DNA from 3 places in the Serratia sp. L9 genome. Region 3 is predicted to be linked to each of the others. Evidence: predicted binding sites of a transcription regulator. Region 3 holds the regulator's gene; each other region holds the start of a gene.
The links. Region 3 encodes CRP, which controls carbon source genes, mostly activating them, when cyclic AMP is high. Its sites were predicted from a motif close to ATGTGANNNNNNTCACAT; they were not measured.

Region 1: udp (uridine phosphorylase) is a predicted target of CRP. The motif match lies at 1,888-1,905, and genes of this name have one in related genera.
Region 2: ACQ86O_RS13410 (YfcZ/YiiS family protein) is a predicted target of CRP. The motif match lies at 3,837-3,854, and genes of this name have one in related genera.

Annotation. Positions count from the first base shown of each region.
Region 1 is NZ_CP192591.1:757,516-765,322, reverse strand. It holds gene fsa (fructose-6-phosphate aldolase) at 100-765, shown strand; gene ACQ86O_RS03635 (dienelactone hydrolase family protein) at 800-1,636, opposite strand; gene udp (uridine phosphorylase) at 2,031-2,792, shown strand; gene ACQ86O_RS03625 (tyrosine-protein phosphatase) at 2,946-3,728, shown strand; partial or broken gene ACQ86O_RS03620 (DedA family protein) at 3,811-4,339, shown strand; gene ACQ86O_RS03615 (histidine phosphatase family protein) at 4,638-5,426, shown strand; gene ACQ86O_RS03610 (OprD family outer membrane porin) at 5,766-7,079, shown strand; gene rmuC (DNA recombination protein RmuC) at 7,222-7,807, shown strand, end outside.
Region 2 is NZ_CP192591.1:2,830,377-2,838,183, reverse strand. It holds gene fadJ (fatty acid oxidation complex subunit alpha FadJ) at 1-1,800, opposite strand, end outside; gene fadI (acetyl-CoA C-acyltransferase FadI) at 1,790-3,109, opposite strand; gene ACQ86O_RS13410 (YfcZ/YiiS family protein) at 3,404-3,700, opposite strand; gene fadL (long-chain fatty acid transporter FadL) at 4,108-5,442, shown strand; gene ACQ86O_RS13400 (flotillin family protein) at 5,934-7,706, opposite strand; gene ACQ86O_RS13395 (YqiJ family protein) at 7,759-7,807, opposite strand, start outside.
Region 3 is NZ_CP192591.1:1,540,029-1,547,835, forward strand. It holds partial or broken gene ACQ86O_RS07155 (aminodeoxychorismate synthase component II) at 1-396, shown strand, start outside; gene argD (bifunctional acetylornithine/succinyldiaminopimelate transaminase) at 498-1,715, shown strand; gene ACQ86O_RS07165 (YccS/YhfK family putative transporter) at 2,078-4,153, opposite strand; gene crp (cAMP-activated global transcriptional regulator CRP) at 4,210-4,842, opposite strand; gene ACQ86O_RS07175 (OsmC family protein) at 5,224-5,631, shown strand; gene ACQ86O_RS07180 (LysR substrate-binding domain-containing protein) at 5,635-6,543, opposite strand; partial or broken gene ACQ86O_RS07185 (MFS transporter) at 6,809-7,807, shown strand, end outside.

The DNA of each region.
Region 1 (7,807 bases), 780 kb from region 3:
CGGTGGTGATATCTGTGCCCCCTCTCCCCGAAGGAGAGGGGGCTGGTTACGAGCAGATATCGAGCCACTGCCCCTTCATCTTGGTCTTAAGGAGTCATCATGGAACTCTATCTGGATACCGCTGATATCCATGCGGTGAAGCGCCTGGCGCGAGTATTGCCATTGCAAGGGGTGACAACCAACCCAAGCATTGTGGCTGCATCACGCACCTCGTTATGGGAAGTGTTACCGGCGCTGCGCGATGCGTTGGGCGGAGAAGGGAAGTTGTTTGCCCAAGTGCTGGCTGCTACGGCCGACCAGATGGTGGAAGAGGCGGTCATGCTCAACCAGCGGGTTAGCGGCCTGGTGGTCAAAGTGCCGGTTACCACCGAAGGGTTGGCGGCCATCAAGATACTGCGGGGGATGGGGATCCCAACGTTGGGTACGGCGGTCTACGGGGCGGCACAAGGGTTACTTTCCGCCCTGGCCGGGGCGGAATACGTGGCTCCCTACGTTAACCGGGTGGATGCGCAGGGCGGTAGCGGTATCGCAACCGTGCAGGAACTACAGCGATTGCTGGAAATGCATGCTCCACAGGCCAAGGTGCTTGCCGCCAGCTTTAAAACGCCGCGTCAGGCTTTGGACTGCCTGTTGGCGGGTTGCGGAGCCATTACTCTGCCGCTGGATGTGGCAGAACAGTTTATCAGCGCCCCGGCCGTGCAGGCGGCAGTGGAGAAGTTTGAGTGCGACTGGCGCGGCGCGTTTGGCGCGTTGACGCTGGGCTAATCAAGGCAACAGGGGCAATCGCTGCCCCTGAGTTTTACTTCACACCCACGACACCGTGCTGGGTGAACCATTCCAACATGCGCCGCCAACCGTCGGTTGAAGCTTCGGCGTCATAACTTGGGCGGTAATCGGCATGGAACGCATGGCCAGCTTGCGGATATACCACGATTTCTGCATCGGCGTTGGCCGCGCGGATCGCCTGGCGCATGGTTTCCACCGTCTCCTGCGGAATACTGCTATCCTGGCCGCCATACAGGCCAAGCACCGGCGCGGAAAGATGGGTGGCAATATCAACCGGGTGTTTCGGCGAGTTCAGCGTTTTCTCACCCACCAGTTTGCCGTACCAGGCCACTGCCGCCTTGAGCTGTGGGTTATGCGCAGCATACAGCCAGGTAATGCGCCCACCCCAACAGAATCCGGTGATAGCTAACTTGCTGGCATCACCGCCGTGGCGCGTTGCCCAATGCGCGGCGTGATCCAAATCCGCCAGCACCTGGCTATCCGGGACTTTACTCACCAGTTTCAGCATCAGTTCGCTGATTTCGCTGTAATCCCTGGCATCCCCCTGGCGGAAATAGAGCTCTGGGGCGATCGCCAGATAGCCCTGTTTTGCCAGGCGGCGGCACAGATCCTGAATGTGTTCATGTACGCCAAAGATTTCCTGCACCACCAAAATGACCGGGAGTGGCCCCTGGTGATTGGCCGGTTTGGCGATATAGGCTGGTAAGTCATCCCCTTGTGAAGGGATGGTGGTTTCCCCGACATGAATGTCATGTTCATCGGTCAGGATGGTTGAGGTTGCCAATGGGGCTACGGCCGGGGTGAATCCCCCTTTGGCCTGTTTTAATGTCATCTCTTGTTCGGTTTTCATTGCAGGCTCCATGCGATATAGAGAAAAGCGCGACTGAGCTTAACTATAGGCAAGATTACCGCGTATTGGCACCGGATGGCGGATTTTCAGCCAAGTCTGCAAAGAATGGCTAATTATCTGGCTTGGCAGCATTTTTACTGCGTTTTTACCGTATTATGGCTGGGGTTTGGCCGGTTATAGGCTGGTCCGCACGGTCTGCAAAAGGATCCTCGACTAGACTTGTCGTGAACCTGGGTGCAATGAATTGTTAATTGTGATTATGATCACAAAAATAATGTAGATTCCCTTTTGTTTCTTTGCTCATAGTGATGTTAATCACGAAATTTTGGTGCACTTTTCAGTAGAGTACTTTTTTGTTCCTCCCATAAAAAACAGCATCCATGAGGAGTCTCCCATGTCTCAGTCTGACGTTTTCCACCTCGGTCTCACTAAAAACGATTTACAAGGGGCAACGCTTGCCATCGTCCCTGGTGATCCGCAGCGTGTAGAGAAAATTGCCAAGCTGATGGAAAACCCGGTACACCTGGCTTCCCATCGCGAATTTACCTCCTGGCGTGCAGAATTGGATGGCAAAGCGGTTATCGTCTGCTCCACCGGTATTGGTGGCCCATCGACCTCTATCGCCGTCGAAGAACTGGCGCAACTGGGTATCCGCACCTTCCTGCGCATCGGCACCACCGGCGCTATTCAGGCCAATATCAATGTCGGTGATGTTCTGGTGACGACTGCGGCAGTGCGTCTTGATGGTGCCAGCCTCCACTTTGCCCCGATGGAATTCCCGGCGGTGGCCGATTTCGCCTGTACCACGGCGCTGGTTGAAGCCGCCAAGGCCAGCGGTGCGACCACCCATATCGGTGTCACCGCCTCATCCGATACCTTCTACCCAGGCCAGGAACGTTACGATACCTATTCTGGCCGTGTGGTCAGCCGCTTTAAAGGTTCGATGGAAGAGTGGCAATCCATGGGCGTGATGAACTATGAAATGGAATCCGCCACCCTGCTGACCATGTGTGCCAGCCAGGGCCTGCGTGCGGGGATGGTGGCCGGTGTGATTGTCAACCGTACCCAGCAAGAGATCCCGAATGCGGAAACCATGAAAAAGACCGAGAGCCAGGCGGTTCAAATCGTGGTAGAAGCAGCTCGTCGTCTGCTGTAATTCCTGCCAATAACGGGCTGTCTGACGGCCCGTTTCGCCATTCGGTTGTAATCTGTTACGGTTGTACTCATCTGCGTCATGCTGTCGGCAGCCATTTTTCCCTTGTCGGCCAGCGTGGCGGCATATCCCAAGACAGTAAATATGAGGACGTCTATGACCGCTCAGATCTTGCTCCATCCTTCGTTAGCGCCGCTTGATGGCGGTATCAACTTCCGCGATTTAGGCGGTAACAGCGTGGCCGATGGCCGCCGTATCAAACGCGGGCTGCTGTTCCGTTCCGGCTCTCTGGAACGCCTGACAGAAAATGACTGCAGTTTCCTGGCGGGAGTGCCGGTGCGTTCGGTGCTGGATTACCGCGATGCTGATGAAGTGCAGGCCAAACCAGATGTGTTATGGCAGGGCGTGGATTATCACCATGTACCGGCCAATCCCCTCAGCAATGAAGTGAATGCCAACCTGGAAAAACTCACCAGTGAGACGCTGGCCGGGTTTGATGCACAGGCATTTATGCTGGAGCTGTATCGCCGCCTGCCGTTCAACAACGGGGCCTACCGCCAACTGGCGCATCTGTTGGTGCAGCCTGAAGGGGGAGCGATTGTGCAGCACTGTGCAGTGGGCAAAGATCGTACCGGGGTGGGGTCGGCACTGGTACTGTTCGCGTTGGGGGCAGATGAGGCTACGGTAGTTGAAGACTATCTGCTGACTGAAACCACGCTGGCGACCTTCCGTGAACATATGTTGGATCAGCTTTCCGTTCGCTTGAATGCCCCGGCGTTGGCGCAGTTTGCTCAGGTATTGAGTGCTCGCGAAGAGTTCCTGATGACCGCATTGGGCTGCATTCGGCAGCAATACGGCACCCCTGATCGTTGGCTGGAGGCCGAATACGGTTTGGGGCAAAGCCAGCGAGAAGTGCTGCAGGCGTTCTATCTGGAATGATGATTTGTTTAGCCAGAGTTTAACCAGTGAAGGCGGGTATTGCGTATCCTTGGAGGCGTTTTTTCTCTAAAGGAGCATGCATGTGACCCTCAATGACGTTATTCACTGGGTGAGTGAAGTGGTGCGCCAGCATGAAGGTTGGGCTATACCGATTATCTTCTTCCTGGCGTTTGGTGAGTCGCTGGCCTTTCTCTCACTGCTATTGCCTGCCACGGTTATTTTACTGGCCCTGGGGGCGTTGATCGGTGAAAGCGGTATCGCTTTCTGGCCGATCTGGGCGGCGGCGGCGGCCGGAGCCTTTTTGGTGATTGGCTCTCCTACTGGGTGGGTTATCACTACCAGGGCCGTGTCGCTCATATGTGGCCCCTGTCGCGTAATCCGCAATTATTGGTTCGGGGCCATGCGTTTTTTGAGCGCTGGGGCGTGCTGGGTATCTTCTTTGGTCGTTTCTTCGGGCCGCTACGTGCGGTGGTGCCGTTGGTGGGGGGATCTGCGCCATGCCGCAAACGTCGTTCCAGATTGCCAATGTAACCTCGGCCATGGTTTGGGCGTTCGGTATCCTGGCACCCGGCGCATTTGGCATCAAATGGTTCAGCCAGTGGTTAGGCTGAGCCTTATATCCGCCGATTTTCTGCATCCTGAAACACGGCGGATATAAACCGGATTAACGATAGAGTGAGAATCCGATCACGAATTTCCTTTTCTTTGAGATTTTTAATTCCTTTCTTTTTATAGCGGTGTTATTTTCCTAACAAGTGGATTGTTACTGTGAATAAACAGGCAAAACCCAAACCCGTCGACAAATACATGTCATGGGTTTGGGTTTTTTTTGCTCTTATTTTGGCAAACGATCTGCTGATGAATAAAAAATTAACGTATAGAAATTTACTTTTCACTAAGGAATTCCAAATGAAAATTAAAACCTGGCTATTGGCTTCTGTGCTTTCTCTTTCCTCGATATCGGCCTTTAACGTTGCTGCGGAGCAAACCGACAGCGTCAATATTTACTTCGCCCGCCACGGTAAAACCATGCTCAATACCTACGATCGGGTGCAGGGTTGGGCAGATTCGCCACTGACGCCAGCCGGGATTGAGACGGCTCGCTATTTAGGGGCCGGGTTGAAGGGGATCCCTTTCGATCGTTATTACACCAGTGACGCTGGTCGCCAGCGTGAAACGATGCAGGTGATCCTGAAGGAGATGGGCAAGTCAGAGGTTAAAGTAACGGAACTACCTGATTTACGTGAGATGTTATTCGGCGGTTTTGAAGGGTTGCCTAATGAGGATATGGCCAACGCGGCTGCGAAAAAACTGGGGATGGCTTCTGGCGCCGTTATGTTCCAGCAGATGAAAGAAGGCAAAGTAGGGCTTATCCCGATGGTGGATGCCATCAGTCAGAGTGATGACAAGAAAGAGGCAGAAAATGCCCTGCAGGTGAAGACGCGCATGCAGCGTGCATTGAATAGCATGGTGCAGGACGCCATAAAGGGCGGAGATAAAAATATATTGGCGGTCTCTTCGGGGTTATCAATGCAGATGATGATTTCAGATCTGACTGACAACCCGGACAAAAATAAACCGCTGGCCAACGCGGCGGTAGTTAAAATTATTTATGAAAATGGCAAATATAAGGTAACTGATATTGGCGATATGAGTTACGTCAACAAAGGAAAAGAAGTCATAAATAAAGCTCAGTAACGCTCACTTTATAAATAATAAATAACCCGGGGTAATATCAGATAACTCCGGCAAGGCGAAGCTATGCCTATTCGTCTTTCAAGTTGCAGCGTGGTTACCGGCTATGACGAAACCCATCCGTGGGTTTCACCCCTCACGGGCCGCTGTTCACCGCGTTCAAATCGATGAGAAATCACATCCTGGTGATTTCCCCTACGGGCTGCCGCTTGCGGCATTCAAATCGGTTCCTGACCGATTTGTCCTGACAGATTTGTCACCCCAGTCAGTGACTGGGGATGAGTGGCCAGGGGCCTGGCTGCAACTTGAAATTGATAGGGTCTATTTCTGGGGATGAATATAATGAAAAAATCGACGTCATGCTGTTTTATCGCTATTTCGCTATTATCCGCTAGCGTACAGGCGGCTGGTGCAAGCTTGCTGGAATCACCATTTTTCACTGATAGCCAGGCCGAACTGTCACTAAAAAACTATTGGAAGTACCTCAAAGAAGACGCCGCCAACCCAAAAGAAGTGCATAACGCTTGGGGGCAAGGGCTGGCACTGGGTTACCAATCCGGCTATCTGGCGGATACGATCGGCGTTAACCTCGATTACTACAGTGCGGTGAAATTGGGGGCCAGTGATTATTTCAATACCCGTGGCGTGCTGTACAACAATGGCCCTGGTAATAACAAACATAATGCGGCGGGTTACAGCAAGATTGGCCAGCGCTATATCAAGTTGAAAGGTGATGTAGGCGGCGCGGCCCTGAATGCACAGGGCGGTTGGCAAACGTTGCGTAACTATGGCGTGATTTCCAACTCAACCCGTCTTTCTCCTACGACTTACCTGGGATGGTCCGGCGGGGTGGCAGGTGCCGGGCTTGCTTTGCGCGGGGCCTATGTTGAACGATCCATGGATCGCAATTCCCCGGATAGCTTGCGTCTGCAGACCAATGACGGGCGTTACATCAACCATCTTGCCAGTGGCGAACTGGCTTATGAGAACAAAATGTTTAATGGCCAATTGGCCTACGGTGAATCGCAGGGCTACCTTCGCCGCCAGATCCTGCGCCTGGCGTACAAGCCCGATGAAAACCTCAGTCTGGGCAGCCAGATTTATACCACTCAGGCATTGGATGACTATAAAGAAATGGCGTTGAGCAAGCGTAACTTCGATCGTCACGCTAACCACTATGCTCTGGATGCCAAATGGCAGGAGCCGCTCTGGAGCGTCAAACTTGGCGTTGCCCACACGCGGGCGCCAAAGGGGGACGGTGAGCTCGGGTTTTATCCGCGCCATATGTCCAAGAACTCCCGGGGGACTTTTACCTCGATGGCCTATGCCGGTGAGGACTATATGCGCGATGGGGAAACCATGCTGGCCGCTCTGGCGGAGTACCGCTTTACTCCTGAATTCACCGCCGGGTTGGCAGGCAACGTGGGTCAATTCAGCTATCAAGGGGCAGCGGTACGCACCGGCGAAATTAACGTCTTTGGCCGCTGGGTGCCTTCTCACCCGACGTTGAAGAACTTGACGGTTTTCGCCATGGCTGGGCCAGGGTGGTCTTATAAAAACGTCAATAAAACGCCGGTGCTGGTCGATGGGCACTATCAGACCTCACACTCTTTGAGTGCTGAATTTATCGCCGAGTATCGTTTCAAACTGTTTTAACCCTTCTTAACAACGCGGTTAACTGCTCTGGTTGCCGCGTTCTCCCGATTAAAAACACGCTGGACATCCATACAGGCTCCCTTTAACGTGGCAGGCAACGGGCGCAAACTGCGCCGGAACCGCATGGGTAACAGGAGGCAGGGTGGATACCAGTTTGGTTTACGGTATTGGTGGCGTCACGATCGGTCTGCTGCTGGGGTGGTTGATCGTCAGCCTGCGGGCACAGCAACATAGCGCCCAACATGAAACCGATTTACGTCTGCTGGAACAATCCTTGCAGCAGGCGCAGCTTGAAACCACTTCCCGCCAAGAGATACTGCAACGCCACGAGCAGCAATTGCGGCAAAACGAGTTGGAATTGCGCACCTTACACGGCCAAGTGGCTGCCGGGCAGGAGCGGTTGCAGCAACTCAATCATTGGCGCCATGAATGCGAACTTTTGAATCAGGAGCTGCGGGCGCAGCGTGAAGTCAACAGCGCACAAGAAGCAGAGTTGCGTGAGGTGACGATCCGATTGGAAGAAACCCGCATAGCCGCAGAGGAGAAGCAGCGATTGCTGATCTCCAGTGAGCAGCGCCTGACCACCCAATTTGAAAACCTGGCCAACCGTATATTCGACAACAGCGGTCGCAAGGTGGACGAGCAAAACCGGCAAAGCCTGGATCGCCTGTTGTTGCCGTTACGCGAGCAACTGGACGGTTTTCGCCGTCAGGTACAAGACAGTTTTG
Region 2 (7,807 bases), 1.3 Mb from region 3:
TTTGCCTTCTGCCGGGTACAGGTAGAAACCACGGCCATTCTTGCGCCCTTTACGGCCATCGTTCAGCACCGCGTCGAAGGCTGCCGGGGCGGCAAAACGCGGCCCCAACTCCGCCGTCAGGATCGGGATAATCTTGGTACCAACGTCGATCCCCACCTCATCCAGCAGCATGATCGGGCCGACCGGGAAACCAAAATCAACCAACGCCTTATCCAGCGATTCGATCGGTTCCCCTTCCAGCAGGCAGCGCGCTGCCTCATTAATATAAGGAGCAAGAATGCGGTTAACATAAAAACCGGCGCGGTCGGCCACCACTATCGCCGTCTTGCCCTGCTTATGCGCCAAGGCAACGGTGGTAGCGATGGTTTCCTCACTGGTGGTAGCATGCGGGATCACTTCCACCAACGGCATTTTATCCACCGGGCTAAAATAATGCAGGCCGATCACCTGCTGCGGCCGCGCCGCTTTGGCCGCAATCTGGCCGATCGGCAACGATGAGGTGTTGGAGGCAAACACGGTATGCGGCGCGGCATATTGCTCAATATCCGCCACCATCTGCTGCTTGAGCGTAATCTCTTCGAATACCGCTTCAACCACGATATCTACGCGCTCAAAACCGCTGTAATCGGTTGAGCCGGAGATCAGCATCATTTGCTTTTGGCGCTCTGCTGGGCGCATACGCTTGCTGCGTACCCGCTTGCCCAGCAGATCCCAGGTGTATTTCAGCGCATGGTTGATACCCTGCTCATTGACATCTTTTATCCGCACCGGCAACCCGCCGCGGGTAGCAGTAACACAAGCGATACCGCCGCCCATCAGCCCACCGCCAAGAACACCCACCCGGCGCAGTTCGCGCGGCGGGGCATCCCCTCCGCGCTCTTTCTTCAAAGCAGTTGAAGCAAAGAACAGGCTACGTAATGCCCCAGACTGGGGTGACATCGCTAACTCACCAAAAGCGCGGGCTTCAGCTTCATAACCACTGCCACTCCCTTGATCCAGCCCGGTGCGCACTACCTGAATGATGCGCTCCGCAGCCGGATAGTTGCCGTGGGTTTTCTCCAGGGTTTTCTTGCGTACGATGCTGAACAGCAGGCTTCTGCCCAACGGGCCGTTGAGCAGGCGCTCCTGCCACGGCAGCGTACGGCGCGATTTCCAGCCTTGCTTAACCCGCTCAATGGCGGTTTGCAGCAGAATGGATTGCGGAACGGCATCGTCCACCAACCCCATTCGCAAAGCCTGACGGGCGCGAATATGCCGACCTGTCAGGATCATATCCAGCGCTTTGCTGGCGCCTATCAAGCGTGGCAAACGCTGGGTTCCGCCAGAGCCTGGCAGCAAACCGAGCTGCACTTCCGGCAGGCCAAGCGCCGTTTTATCATCCAGTGAACAGACGCGGCTATGGCACGCCAGCGCCAATTCCAACCCGCCCCCCAGGCAAGCACCGTGAATAGCCGCCACCACAGGCACAGGGAAAGCGGCAATCTGCGCCAGGGTACTCTGCCCTTTCTTCGCCAGCGTCTCGGCCTCTTTGGCACTTTTGCAGGCAGCAATCATGGTGATATCTGCCCCGGCAATAAAAGAATCGGGCTTGCCGGAGAGGATCACCAGGCCTTCCAGGGTGGTGAGTTGCTGCGCCTTCAGCAGAACGTCGTTGATCTGCTCGATAAACTCGGCCTTCAGCGTGTTGACCTTCTCCCCCGGCACGTCGATGGTGATAACACCAATATTGTCCGGGCGAAGCTCCAGATGAAATGCGGAAGGTTTGGCACGTTGCTCATGTAATGCGTTCTCAAAGCTCATTATCCACCTCCACGATCATCGCCGCGCCCAATCCGCCGGCAGCACAAGCCGTGGTCAGCCCAAGGCCACCGCCGCGCCGCTTAAGCTCATGCAGCGTCTGGATGATCATACGCGCTCCGGTAGCGGCGAACGGATGGCCGTAAGCAATCGAGCCCCCCAACACGTTGAATTTTTCCATATCGACTTCACCAATCGCCTGCGAACGGCCCAGTTTCTGTTGGGCAAATTCAGTGCTGGCAAACATTTTCAGGTTGGCCAGCGTTTGTGCCGCAAAGGCTTCGTGCATATCAATCAAGGTAAGATCGGCCAGAGTGATACCTGCGCGATCCAGCGCCAGCGGAGTGGCATAGGCAGGGCCAAGCAGCATATCCTCCCAGACATCAATGGCGGCAAAGGCAAAGCTGCGCAGGTAACCCAGCGGCTCCAGGCCCAGCGCTTTAGCACGCGATTCGCTCATCATCAGCACGGCGGCCGCGCCGTCGGTCAACGGTGTGCTATTGGCGGCGGTAACGCTGCCATGCTTGCGATCAAAAGCAGGTTTCAGCCGGGCATAGGACTCCAGGCTGGAGTCTTTACGGACGTTGTTGTCTGCAGAGACAGGCGTTTTATACGGCGGCACATAGGCGGTCATCACTTCGTCGTGCAGCAAGCCCTGTTCCCAGGCTTTGGCTGCCAACTGGTGGGAACGGTGCGCCAGCGCATCCTGTTGTTCGCGGGTAATACCGTGGGTTTTAGCCATCTGCTCGGCGGTGTCCCCCATGCGTAACCCGGTAGAGTATTCCGCTACGGCCGGAGGCACTGGCATCAAATCGCGCAATTTCAGCCTGCTGAACAGCTTCAGGCGCTGTGGCAATGTACGAGCCTTGTTCACATCCACCAGCGTACGAGCCAATGCCTTGCTCACACCGATTGGCAGCACGGAAGAAGAGTCCGCGCCACCGGCAATGCCGACGCTGATACTGCCAGCCAGGATGCTTTCCGCCACGTTGGCGATCGCCTGAAAACTGGTAGCGCAGGCGCGGGAAACGCTATAGGCATCGGTATGCACACTCATGCCGGTACCCAGCACAATCTCCCGGGCAATATTGGGCGCTTCGGGCATCTGAACCACCTGGCCAAAAACCAGTTGTTCGATTAAAGCCGGATCGATGCCACTGCGGGCCAGCAATTCACTCACCGCAAACTTGCCCAGTTCGACTGCAGGAATGCCGTGATAAGCGGTCGCCTGTTTGGCGAAAGGTGTACGTAACCCCTGGACAATGGCGATACGGTCACCAAGACGGGTAACCAGCGGTAATGCCTTACTCATAAACACTCCTGAAGAGAAGCTGTTATTACAACGGACAAAAAGAGGTCTGACCTGACGAGGTCATTGTTAACCAAATGTTTACATTTGGCAAACCAGCAGAAGTGAAAACTGAGAGCAGGAGCAACTTTCGGGCGAGGCAATATGACCAAAATAATTCGCGTTGCATCAAGGCGGCAACCGCACGATCCCCGATGCGTTGACTCAACGGGTGAGAGGGACAACCAACAAAGAGGCGGTTTGAAGTATGACGGGTATAAACCTGCGCAGCGATAACCGCGCAGGTTTGAATTGGGATTAACGCAGGCCGAGCTGGAAGATCATCGTTTCTGCCTGGCAGGCAAAAGTGAAATCGATATCCAGTTGCACGCCACCGTCAACCGGTTTAATGCTACTGCTGATGTCACAAGGATCAGATTCCACGCTCCGCGCTTTTTCAGACAGGGCCGCCAAGGTTTGCTCTGCATCCTGCTGATTTGCAAATACCTGGCTGTAGGAAGCGGTGCAGTCGGTGTTATCCATCACGGTGCCGACATCCACACAGCAGCAAACAGCAGTTTCTTGAGCGCTGCACTTATTAATTGCATCTGACATAATTGAAGTCTCCTCACGGGCCGCGATTAAGCTCGCCCAAATAGCCATTTATGATCTGGCGCAAATAAACAAAATTCTTTGCTTATTTTACTCTCCGAACTTGCCAAGCACTAGCCATACTTTCTGTAGGCGTTTTAAGTGATGGATATCACAGTTAAAAATCGTCACCTGCTAATGAACAGTAAGAATTTTGTTATTAACCAGTAGGTTTTTGTTATGCAGATCTCCTTTTTGATATCAATTTAGAAATATATCAAAAACAAACTTGCAACATTTTAACAGGTCAGACCTATAATTCAGCCACTGGTCTGATTTGTCAGAATGATAACGGACCCTACAATCGCGCGCTCCATGTTACGTTATGTAACATTGTTTAAATAATAAACACATAAAATGAGGTTTTGGTCATGAGCCAGAAAAACCTATTCACTAAATCAGCTCTCGCAGCTGCAGTGGCAATTATTTCTTCAAACGTGTACGCCGCAGGATTCCAGCTGAACGAGTTCTCGGCAGTGGGTTTAGGGCGAGCCTATTCTGGCGAAGGCGCAATGGCGGATACCGCGGCCTCAGGCAGTCGTAACCCAGCGACCATGATGATGTTTGACCGCCCTTCTTTGACAGCTGGCGCTGTATTTATCGACCCTGATGTTGATATCAGCGGCACGTCACCTACGGGCCAGAGCCTGAATGCGAAAAATATCGCGCCAACGGCCTGGGTACCGAACCTGCACTATATCCAGCCGCTGAATGACCAGTGGGCGATTGGTGCTTCTGTGACCAGCAACTACGGTCTGGCTACTGAATACAGTAACAGCTACCCGGCAGGCTCTGTTGGCGGCACTACTGACCTCACCACCGCCAACCTCAACCTGAGTGCTGCTTACCGTTTAAACCAGCACTTCAGCTTCGGTCTGGGGTTCGATGCGGTTTATGCCAAAGCCAAAATTGAGCGCTACGCTGGTGACTTGCCATTAATACTGGCAAAACAAGGGAGCCAGACAGGGAAATTAACGCCCCAGCAAGCCGCAGCAATTGCTGCAATGCCATCAGATACTCAGATTTCCCACCTAGAGGGCAACGAATGGGGCTATGGCTGGAACGCGGGTATCCTGTATCAAGTGGATGATAATAACCGTTACGGCTTAACCTATCGTTCAGAAATCAAAATTGATTTTGAAGGTGATTACCGCAGCAGCCTGCCTTCCGCTTACAACGGCCTTCTTGGTCAGTTTGGCCTGCCAACCGGTACCGATGGTAATACCGTCCCAGGGGCTCTGACGCTGAATCTGCCAGAAATGTGGGAGATCTCCGGTTACAACAAAGTGGCGCCACAGTGGGCTATCCACTACAGCATGGCCTACACCAGTTGGAGCCAGTTCCAAGAGCTGAGAGCAACTGACAACAATGGCAATACGCTGTTCCAGAAGCATGAAGGCTTCCGTGACGCTTACCGTATCGCGTTAGGTACCACCTACTTCTACGACGATAACTGGACCTTCCGTGGCGGTATCGCCTTCGATGACAGCCCAGTACCAGCAGAAAACCGTTCGATCTCAATCCCGGATCAGGACCGTACCTGGCTGAGCGCAGGGGCGACTTACGCCTTCAACAAAGATGCTTCTGTTGACGTAGGTATTTCCTACATGCACGGTCAGAAGGTGACGATTAACGAAGGCCCATACACTTTCCAATCTGAAGGTAAAGCCTGGTTGTATGGCGCTGGCTTCAACTACAAGTTCTGATTACTTTTCCTGAATGCAGAAAAGCGCCTTCCGAGGCGCTTTTTTTATGGGATGAGTACAGCCCCGGACATAGTTTTATTATCAGGATCACGGCCAGCTACCCATAATAAACCAGCGGTATAAAAGAACGGAAACCCTATAAATCATTGGCTAGCCGCGTTATAACCCATTGAAATAACCACAATAATACTATCTTCGAATCGCTCAACAGCGTGTTCCGACAGGCGACTCAATGCGAGAAGTGATTTATCGGGCGATCCGGAACTGCGGTTGGCGATGGGCCGTTCTGTTATCGAGTGCAGTGCCCCTCTAAACGGTCACCTTTAATAGGCGGACCGTTACACACTATAACGGGCAGGCTCAAAAAATAACGTGCTTAAATCTGTTAAAACAACCCGTTACCTAAAAACTTACCGTGAAACGATAGCAACATAAAAGGCCCATGAAACATCATGGGCCTCAAATTTCTGCAACCTGACTCTATCTGCAAATCAGGCAAGATTTACCGTTGTGATGCCGTGCTCCACCGAGGGTTCAAATGACTCAGTTATTTTCTCCACGTTTTCTTCTGGCACCGACACAGCGGCAACAGGTTGCACCTGGGGCAAAGCGGCAGTCAGCGCTTGCAGGGAGCTGCCATTAATACCGATTTCTTGCAGCAGGGAATCAATAATCGGTGCGTGTGTGCGGTAAGAGAGCGCAGCGGATAACGCCTGCTCTGCCAGATTGCCGTTACCCGCTGAAGATGCCAGCGTAGCACCCGCGCCGCCAACTGAGCGATTCAACCCGTCAACCTGCACAATCTTGATGCCGTCGATAGCCTTCATCGGTTCAACTGATTTCTCAATGATTGCCGGCAGTGCCTGCAACAGCGCCAGCTTGAACTTCAGGCTGGTCTGATCGCTGGAGAGCATGTTAACCGCGTCGTTAAACGCGCGTTGGGCTTCCGCCTCGGCAAGGCCTTTCTTGCGCGTCGCCTCTGCCAGCTCAATGATGGCAGCAGCTTGCATTTCGGCGGCTTCTTTTTCTGCACGGGCTTTTAGCGTCAACTGCATCGCTTCGGTTTCCGCCCCTTGGCGGGCTTCGATCAGGGCAACCTGTTTGGCACGATCGGCCTCAGCGGTCTGGCGGGTGGTTTCTACGTTTTGCTCTGCTTTTACCGCTTCCGTCAACGCATCGTTGGCGCGTGCCTGAGCCTGAGACTGCTGTTCGGACTTGGCGGCGATGGCGATGGCCTTATCCTGCTCGGCGATCTCCGTCACTTTCTTCTGCTCGATAGCCGCCATTTCAGTGACTTTACTTTGCTCGATCTCTTTGACGCGAATTTCACGATCCGCCTCAACCTTACGGGTACGAACCGCCTGCTCGCGCTCGATTTCCGACTCTTCGATCTGGCGATCGGCGGAGATACGGCTCTGCTCGGCCTCACGGCGACGTTCCGCTTCGAACGTGGCAATTCTGGAGCTCTGTTCGGCGCTGCGGGTTTTTACCTGCTGCTCCTGATCCAGCGACATAAAGGCTTCCTGCTGCTCGATCTCCAGCTTACGTGACAGCGCATCACGGTTCTTCTCACGAACCGCCACTTCCACGTCCTGTTCCACCTCGTTACGTTCACGGCGACGGCGTTCGGTTTCCTGCGTCAGCTTGGTCAAACCTTCCGCATCGAAGGCGTTATTGGGATCGAAATACTCTTTCGAGGTCTGGTTGAAGTTAGTCAGCGACACGCTTTCCAACTCCAGGCCGTTTTTAGCCAAATCCTCAGCTACCGTGCTCTGCACGCCCTGCACAAAGTTTTCGCGCGTGTCCTGCAGATCCTGCATAGTCATCTGCGCAGCAGTGGAACGCAGAGCATCAACGAATTTGTCCTCGACCAGTTGGCGCAGGTCTTCCGGCGACATCGTGCGCTGGCCCAGAGTCTGTGCTGCGGTGGAGATGCCCTCAATGGTCGGCTGCACGCGGACAAAGAACGCCACGACTACGTCCACACGCATACGGTCTTTGGTGATCAGGCTGTCTTGCATGGCCCGGCTGACTTCCAGCTTCAGGGTCTTCATGTTGATTGGCACAATCTCATGAAACACCGGCAGGGAAATAGCGCCACCGCTCAAAACCACCTTGAGGCCCCCCAGGCCGGTACGCACCAGGGATTGCTCCGCAGAAGCACGCCGATACAGGCGTGAGAAAATCAGCCCAATAACCAGTAAAACCAGCAGAGCGCCACCGGCAATCGAACCCCAAAACGTAAGACCATCATTAATTATCACGCAGCTTACCTCTCCATAGAGTTGTCAAAATAATTCCGTTAAACACCGATTGTCACAGCAGATCCGGCCAAGGGTTGGTGCTGCCGCTAAAGCGAGAGCCG
Region 3 (7,807 bases):
GTATCACTGGCTGCTATTGGCCATTTTGCCGGTAAGCTACCGATCCTCGGGGTCTGTCTTGGGCATCAGGCGCTCGGCCAGGCCTTTGGTGCCGAGGTAGTTCGCGCCCGCGAGGTGATGCACGGCAAAACCTCCGCCATTCGGCATAATAACCAGGGTGTCTTCAGCGGCCTTAATAATCCGTTGACCGTGACCCGTTACCATTCGCTGATACTGAATGCTGCCACGTTGCCTGATTGCTTTGAGGTGACCGCCTGGAGTGAACGTAACGGCGAGCGGGATGAGATCATGGGGATTCGCCACCGCACACTGGCGCTGGAAGGCGTGCAATTCCATCCGGAAAGCATCCTCAGTGAGCAGGGGCATCAACTGCTGGGTAATTTCCTTAAAAGTTAGTTTTTTATTGGAAGTGGTGATTTAGGTTTGCCATTGAATGGATTTTTATGCATATTTTGTGATTATATTTTCATTCAATAGCTATCAGTCTGGAGCCAGTAATGACCGAAAAAACCGCAGTCACGCGCAGTACCTTTGATCAGGTTATCCTGCCTGTTTATGCACCGGCCCAGTTTGTACCGGTGAAGGGCAAAGGCAGCCGCGTATGGGATCAGCAGGGGAAAGAGTATATCGACTTCTCCGGGGGTATTGCGGTGACGGCGTTAGGCCACTGCCATCCGGCGCTGGTAGAAGCCTTAAAGCAGCAGGGCGAAACGCTGTGGCATACCAGTAACGTATTCACCAATGAACCTGCGCTGCGCCTGGCCACCAAACTGATCAACGCCACCTTCGCCGACCGGGTATTTTTTGCCAACTCGGGGGCGGAAGCCAATGAGGCCGCATTCAAGCTGGCTCGTCATTACGCCATCACCCGCCACAGCCCGTATAAAACCAAGATAATTGCCTTCAACAACGCTTTTCATGGCCGCACGCTGTTCACCGTTTCTGTCGGTGGCCAACCGAAATACTCTGACGGCTTCGGGCCAAAACCTGCCGATATCGTGCATGTACCCTTTAACGATCTGGCGGCAGTGAAAGCGGTAATGGACGATCACACCTGTGCGGTGGTGATGGAGCCGATCCAGGGGGAAGGCGGGATCACTGCGGCTGATGCTGCCTTCCTCAAGGGAGTGCGTGAGCTTTGTGACAAGCATCAGGCATTGCTGGTGTTTGATGAGGTACAAAGCGGGATGGGCCGCAGCGGCAAGCTGTTTGCCTATATGCATTACGGCATTACGCCAGACATCCTCACGACCGCCAAAGCGTTGGGGGGTGGGTTCCCGGTAAGTGCGATGCTGACCACGGAAGCGATCGCTTCGGTGATGCAGGTTGGCACGCATGGCACCACCTATGGCGGCAATCCGCTGGCATGTGCGGTGGCAGAGGCGGCATTGGACGTGATCAATACGCCGGAAGTCTTAAGCGGTATTGAGCAGCGCCGTGGGGTTTTTGTCCAGGCCTTGCAGGAGATCGACAAGAAGTATGATGTTTTCAGCGATATTCGCGGCATGGGCTTGCTGATTGGCGCAGAGTTGAAAGCGGGTTATCACGGCAAGGCGCGTGATTTCCTTACCGCTGCCGCTGCGCGTGGCTTGATGATCCTCAATGCCGGGCCGAATGTGATCCGTTTTGCTCCTTCGCTGGTGGTGGAACTGAAAGATATTGATGAAGGCATGGCACTGTTCGAACTGGCGGTACAGGATGTGATCAACGTCTGAGAAATGTGCAGGCGTCTGCTCGCCATACTTCAAGTCGCAGGCGTGTTGGCGACGCTTGGCTATCAGGTCCATCCGTGGACCTGATCCTGTCAGGGGCGCCGCAATCAGCGTTTAAATCTGTTATAAATCATATTTTTACGAATCGCCTGCGGCACTCAACTCGGTTCCTGACCGATTTTGCCCGACAGATTGGTCACCCCAGTCACCGCGTTTATCTCTGTTCCTGGGGTTTCCCAGACTTGCCGCCTGCCGCTGCTGGACAGGGAGGGATAAATGCCGCGAGCGCAGGGATGCGCAAGAGCCGCCAACTCGACTTACTTTGAGTATAAGCCAGCATCTTCAAGGATTACGCTCCTGCACTATCAGCTTTCCCGTAATTTCCGCTTCAGCCAGATCCCGTGGTGCGGCCGCTGGCGCCAGGCCAGTGACGAAATGGTATGCATCACGCTCAGGTGCGAAAGAATACGCCGCAGGTGGCGCTCCATTTCGGTGACTGGCATATCCGGGTGCAGATCCGGTAAACGCATAATGCTGTTGTTGGTGCTCGGGCCATCATATTCCAGCCGCTGCTGGCAACTTTGCAGTGCAATTTCAGAACTTTGCAGATACTCCTGCGCCAGTTTCGGCGTCAGCATATAGTGCTCGCGGGCCAAAATGGTCATTGCATTCAGGTGTTCGACAATAAACTGGTTATGCGTGATCCACAGCCGCATATCTGCCAGATAGTCCGATTCAAACCCCGGTTCCTGCATCGCCTGATTGAGCGAGGTAAACAGCGCATTGTGCGCCTGATTGACCTGCATACGCGCATAGGCCAACTGGGTGGCGTCCGGTTCCTGTTCTTTGAGCAGCAAACGCAATGCCGTCTGTTCTTGCTCCAGCGCCTGATGGGCGTTTTTACGCAGTTGGCCACTCTGCCACTGGGGCCATAGCCAGATGGTGCCGCCAAACACCAGCACGCAACCAATAAGGGTGTCGATCAGCCGGGGGATCAGGAAATGGCTGCCGTCGAGTGCCAATATTTGCAACGTGTAGACCGCCGTAACGGTGAACCCCATTACCGCCAACCCGTAGTTCTTACGCAAGATCAGATAGGCCGCCAGAGTCATTGCCAGCATGATGCTCAGCGTTACATTCTCTGGCAGTTGCAGTTGTAACAGCCCGGCGGCAATCACCAGCCCGGCCAGCGTACCGAGCGCACGGTGCTGGATCCTTACCCGTGTGGCGTTATAGCCGTTCTGGCTGACCAGCATGATGGTCAGTAAGATCCAATAGGGTTTCGGCAGGTTGAAAATCATGCCCAGGCTGCTGCCTACCGCCAAGATCACCCCTAGCCGGGCCGCATTACGCAGGGCGTTGGATTTAAACGACAGGTAGCTGGCTACCGCAGGCCAGAACGGCAGGCGTGTCTGGTTGGCCATCAGGTTGCGGCGATACAGCGGGTGCTGGGTGCGCAGCAGGCGCGCTATGCGGCTGAAGTGATAATAACAGAACTGACCAACCGGATTATCGGCATGCTGAGCGGCCACTTTCTCCAGCGCGGCCAGCTCGTTCTTCATGCTGAAACGGGCAGAGTGCCGATGATAGAGAATATCGTCGGCCACTATGCGCAGGCGTGCCGCGATCACCTGGGCGTTACGGCGGATAATTGCTTCGGCCTGGCTCTGCTCAACCAGCTTTTGCACTTCTTCCGGCAGATGCAGGCTGACGGTAATGTGCTCCTGCAGATCGAGCGCTACCTGGAAAGTGCGGCGCAGGCGTTTTTGCTCCAGATTATTGGTATGGGGCAGAAAGTTGAGCTGCTGATACAGCAGGCTAATCAGGTCCATCACTTTCTGCTGGCGTTGCAGCAGCGGTGGCAGAGCAGTTTCTGGATCGGTGTGTTGAGTCAGCAGCGAGTATTTGGCTTCAAAATAGTCGGCTAGCTGCCGATAGAGCTGGTTCAGGGATTCGCGCATCGGCTGCTCTTTCCACAATTTGAACCAGAACCAGGTAAACAGCCCGTACCAGGCGGTGCCTACGGCATACAGCAAGGGGGCATGCCATATCGGGACGGTACCGGCCATGCTGAGAGAGAAGATGGCGGCAACCAGTGCTGCAGGCAGCAGGCGGGCATGCAGTGGGCTAATTTCACCACTGACACCAAGCAGCAGCGCCATAACCAGCATCAGTAAGGGGAGTGGGAGGTGCCAAAGCAGAGCCTGTTGCAGCAAAATGCTGCTGATGGCGAATAGCGAACCGCCAACCATCAGGCGTTTGAAAAAGCGTTTATGAGGCGTATCCAGCCCGGCGATATTACAGCAGGCGGGAACCAGCGAGAACATCATGCCCAATTGCAGGTTACCAATCAGCAGGCCAAAAGCCACCGGTAAACACAGCACCAGCGTTTGGCGCAGTGCATAGTTGACTTCCGGGTGGTAAATCAGGCGGCGCCACATGGTTTGCTATTCAGCAGGCAAAAAAACGGCGCATTGATGCGCCGCTTCTTCAGGGATTAACGTGTACCGTACACGACAATGGTTTTGCCGTGAGCGGAAATCAGATTCTGATCTTCGAGCATCTTCAAAATACGACCAACGGTTTCACGTGAACAACCGACGATCTGGCCAATTTCCTGGCGGGTGATCTTGATCTGCATGCCATCTGGGTGAGTCATGGCATCAGGCTGTTTTGCCAGGTTCAGCAAGGTTTGCGCGATGCGGCCGGTAACATCAAGGAAGGCGAGGTTACCCACTTTCTCTGAGGTAATTTGCAGGCGGTTTGCCATCTGAGCGGACAGGCGCATCAGAATATCCGGGTTAACCTGGATCAACTGGCGGAATTTCTTGTAGGAAATTTCAGCCACTTCACAGGCCGTTTTTGCCCTTACCCAGGCGCTACGTTCCTGGCCTTCTTCAAATAATCCAAGCTCGCCGATGAAATCCCCCTGGTTAAGGTAGGACAGGATCATCTCTTTACCTTCTTCATCTTTAATCAGCACCGCAACGGAGCCTTTCACGATGTAGTAAAGCGTTTCGGCCTTTTCACCTTGGTGAATCAGCGTACTCTTTGATGGATATTTGTGGATATGACAATGAGACAGGAACCATTCAAGAGTCGGGTCTGTTTGCGGTTTGCCGAGAACCATTCGCTGTTATCCTCTGTTGTTATCGCTGCCTTGTATCACAGGGGTCAGAGTTCCCTGTAAAACGTGCTTATAGCCTGGGGTTTTAGTTGTGGCTATCAACAGGTTTTGAGGCGTGTTATAGAAATACGCTTGTGCTCTAGCATATTAACTTGCGCGAAGTGCTGCAAGCTACATTCTGTTAACATACCAATATAGGGGCCTTTCCTTGGACATTTCCCTGAAATCGGTGACCTGGAAAGAGTTGTTGCGGCTCTGTTTGTAGCACAGAGTGAGGCGGGTGTCTTGTGTTGTCTCGCTTCAGCATGATTAGCGTCAGGTTCCGTTGCCAGTTTCTATACGAAAGCGTACCCTGTTTTTGAGAAATTAACCGGAGTGTACAAAATGCAGGCAAGAGTTAAGTGGGTGGAAGGACTGACATTCTTGGGTGAATCTGCGTCTGGCCATCAGATTTTGATGGATGGAAACGCTGGTGATAAAGCACCCAGCCCAATGGAGATGGTGTTGATGTCCGTAGGCGGTTGCAGCGCCATCGATGTGGTGGCTATTTTGCAAAAAGGCCGTAACGACGTTCGTGATTGCGAGGTGAAGCTGACCTCTGAGCGTCGTGAGGAAGCCCCTCGTTTGTTTACCCATATCAACCTGCATTTTATTGTTAGCGGCAAAGGGCTGACCTATAAGATTGTAGAGCGCGCGGTTGACCTTTCTGCCGAGAAGTACTGCTCCGTTTCGCTGATGCTGGGCAAAGCTGCCAACATCACCCACAGCTTTGAAATCCGCGAAGTAGCCTGAGCCTTACCAGGCGTAGCGCTGGCAATGAAGGCGCAATAAATCCAGAAATCGCCGCGCCGTTACGGTCAGTGGCGATTTCTGCGAATACAACACGCAATACTGTGCCTGCGGCAGGCTGTCGATAGGTAACGTCACCAGTTGGTGCTGCAAATTAAACGGCGCACTCATCGCCCGTGCCACGATGGTCAGATAGTTGGTCTGCATAACCATATTCAACCCACATACCACCGAGTCTGAACGTATAGGCGCGTGGATCAATTGCTGATAGAACGAGCCGAGCACCGATTGCAGTTGCTGGTAATACCCCATATCAGTTTCCGGTAATAACCATTTGGCCTCACAAAGCTCATCAAGCGATGTCGCCTGTCCCAGCGGATGGCCCTGGCGGGCGATGATGCAAAATGATGCGCTGAACAGCGGTTCGCGAACCAAATCTTCCAGGGGTAGCTCCTGGCTTACGGTGCCTACGGCAAAATCCAGACGCCCTTCGCGCAGGGCGGGCAGCAAGGTGGAAAGCTGCGCCTCGCGGATCAGCACATTGGCCTGCGGGAACGGCTGTTTAAAGTCTTCGACCAGTGCGGGTAATACCGTGAGTGCCAATAAAGAAGAGCAACCGATAGCCACGCTGCCTTGCGAATGCTGGTTCAACTGCTGGATCTCGTCGGCGGCACGTTGTAATTCTTCCAGAATCAACTGCATCCGCAGGGCAAATGCCCGGCCAGTTTCGGTCAGCGTCATCCCCTGGCTGCTGCGAATGATCAATTGGGTTTCCAGGATCTGTTCCAGTTCGCGGATGGTACGGCTCACCGCCGGTTGAGATTGCCCCAGCGCACGCGCAGCCCCGCGAATACTGCCGCTGCGGATCACCTGCTGGAATACCTTTAGCTGCTGTAACTTCGGTAAGTAGCGCATTCCTGTCCCTATCAGTAAAAAGTATCACCCCTTACAAAATTGTATCTTATGCCGCCATTAAAAAGCCGCTAGTTTCGATGTTGTTGATATAAGTGATTGTTATTAAAAATATAAAGTGATTCAGATCACACTATCATAATACGCCTGCCCTGCCGGAGGCTTACCTGGGTGATAACTTAAAGGAATATCAGCGATGAAAAATCGTTCACTGATGATTTTTTTGCTGTTTGTAGGTTATGTCGTGGTTTACATCGATAAAACCGTGATGGGTTTTGCACTGTTGCCCATCGAGCGTGAGTTTAATTTGCAGGCGGAACAGCTGGGTTATATCACCGGCATGTTTTTCCTGGCGTATTCGCTGTTCCAGATACCGGCGGGTTGGCTTAATGACCGCTTTGGCTTTAAGAAGGTGTTGTGCAGCTCGCTATTGTTGCTAGGGGGATTTGCCCTGTGCTTCGGCGTGTTGGGCTTCGGCCTGGGGCTGCTGGTCACCTTCCGTTTCCTGTCCGGCATTGGCCATTCCGGTTATCCATGTTCCTGCGCCAAGGCGGTGGTGGCGAATTTCCCGCTGGAAGAGCGGACGTTTGCGCAATCTATTCTGCTTTCCTCCGCCGGGTTGGCGATGACCCTTGGGCCGCTGGTGGCGGTGTACTGCCTGGATCATATCGGTTGGCGCGGTTCGTTCTCAGCCCTTGGCCTGCTGGCCTTTGTGATTGCAGCCTGCATCCTGTGGCTGGTGCCTAACCCCCTCAGGCGGAACGTGCTCAGCCGGGAGCGGCGGGAGTCACTTATAAAGCCTTGCTGAAAAGCCCGATTGTCCTGCTGCTGTTTGTGGCGATCTTTTGCATCAACATCCCTTCATACGGCCTGATGGCATGGCTGCCGAAATTCCTGGTCCAGCAGCGTGGAATGCCGATTGGCATTTCCAGCATGGTGGTGGCCGCCGGCGGTTTGGGGATCTGGATCTCTTCGCTCGGCACCGGCTGGCTGGTGGGGCGCTATCTGCAAGGGCGTGAGCCCCTGGTTATCTTTTTCAGCTCTTTACTCAGCGCACTGTGCATTTGGCTGGTGTTTACCAGCGAGTCGGCGCTGGCCGCCAGCCTGTTCCTGTTCCTCGGCTATATCTTCCTGATGGCGTCGTTCGTCACGGTGTTTACTCTGCCTATGAAGCGCCTGCCTACGGAAGTGATGGGAGCCGCGATGGGGCTGATCAATACCGGCGGGACATTGGGGGGTTTTGTCGCCCCGATCGCCATGGGGTATT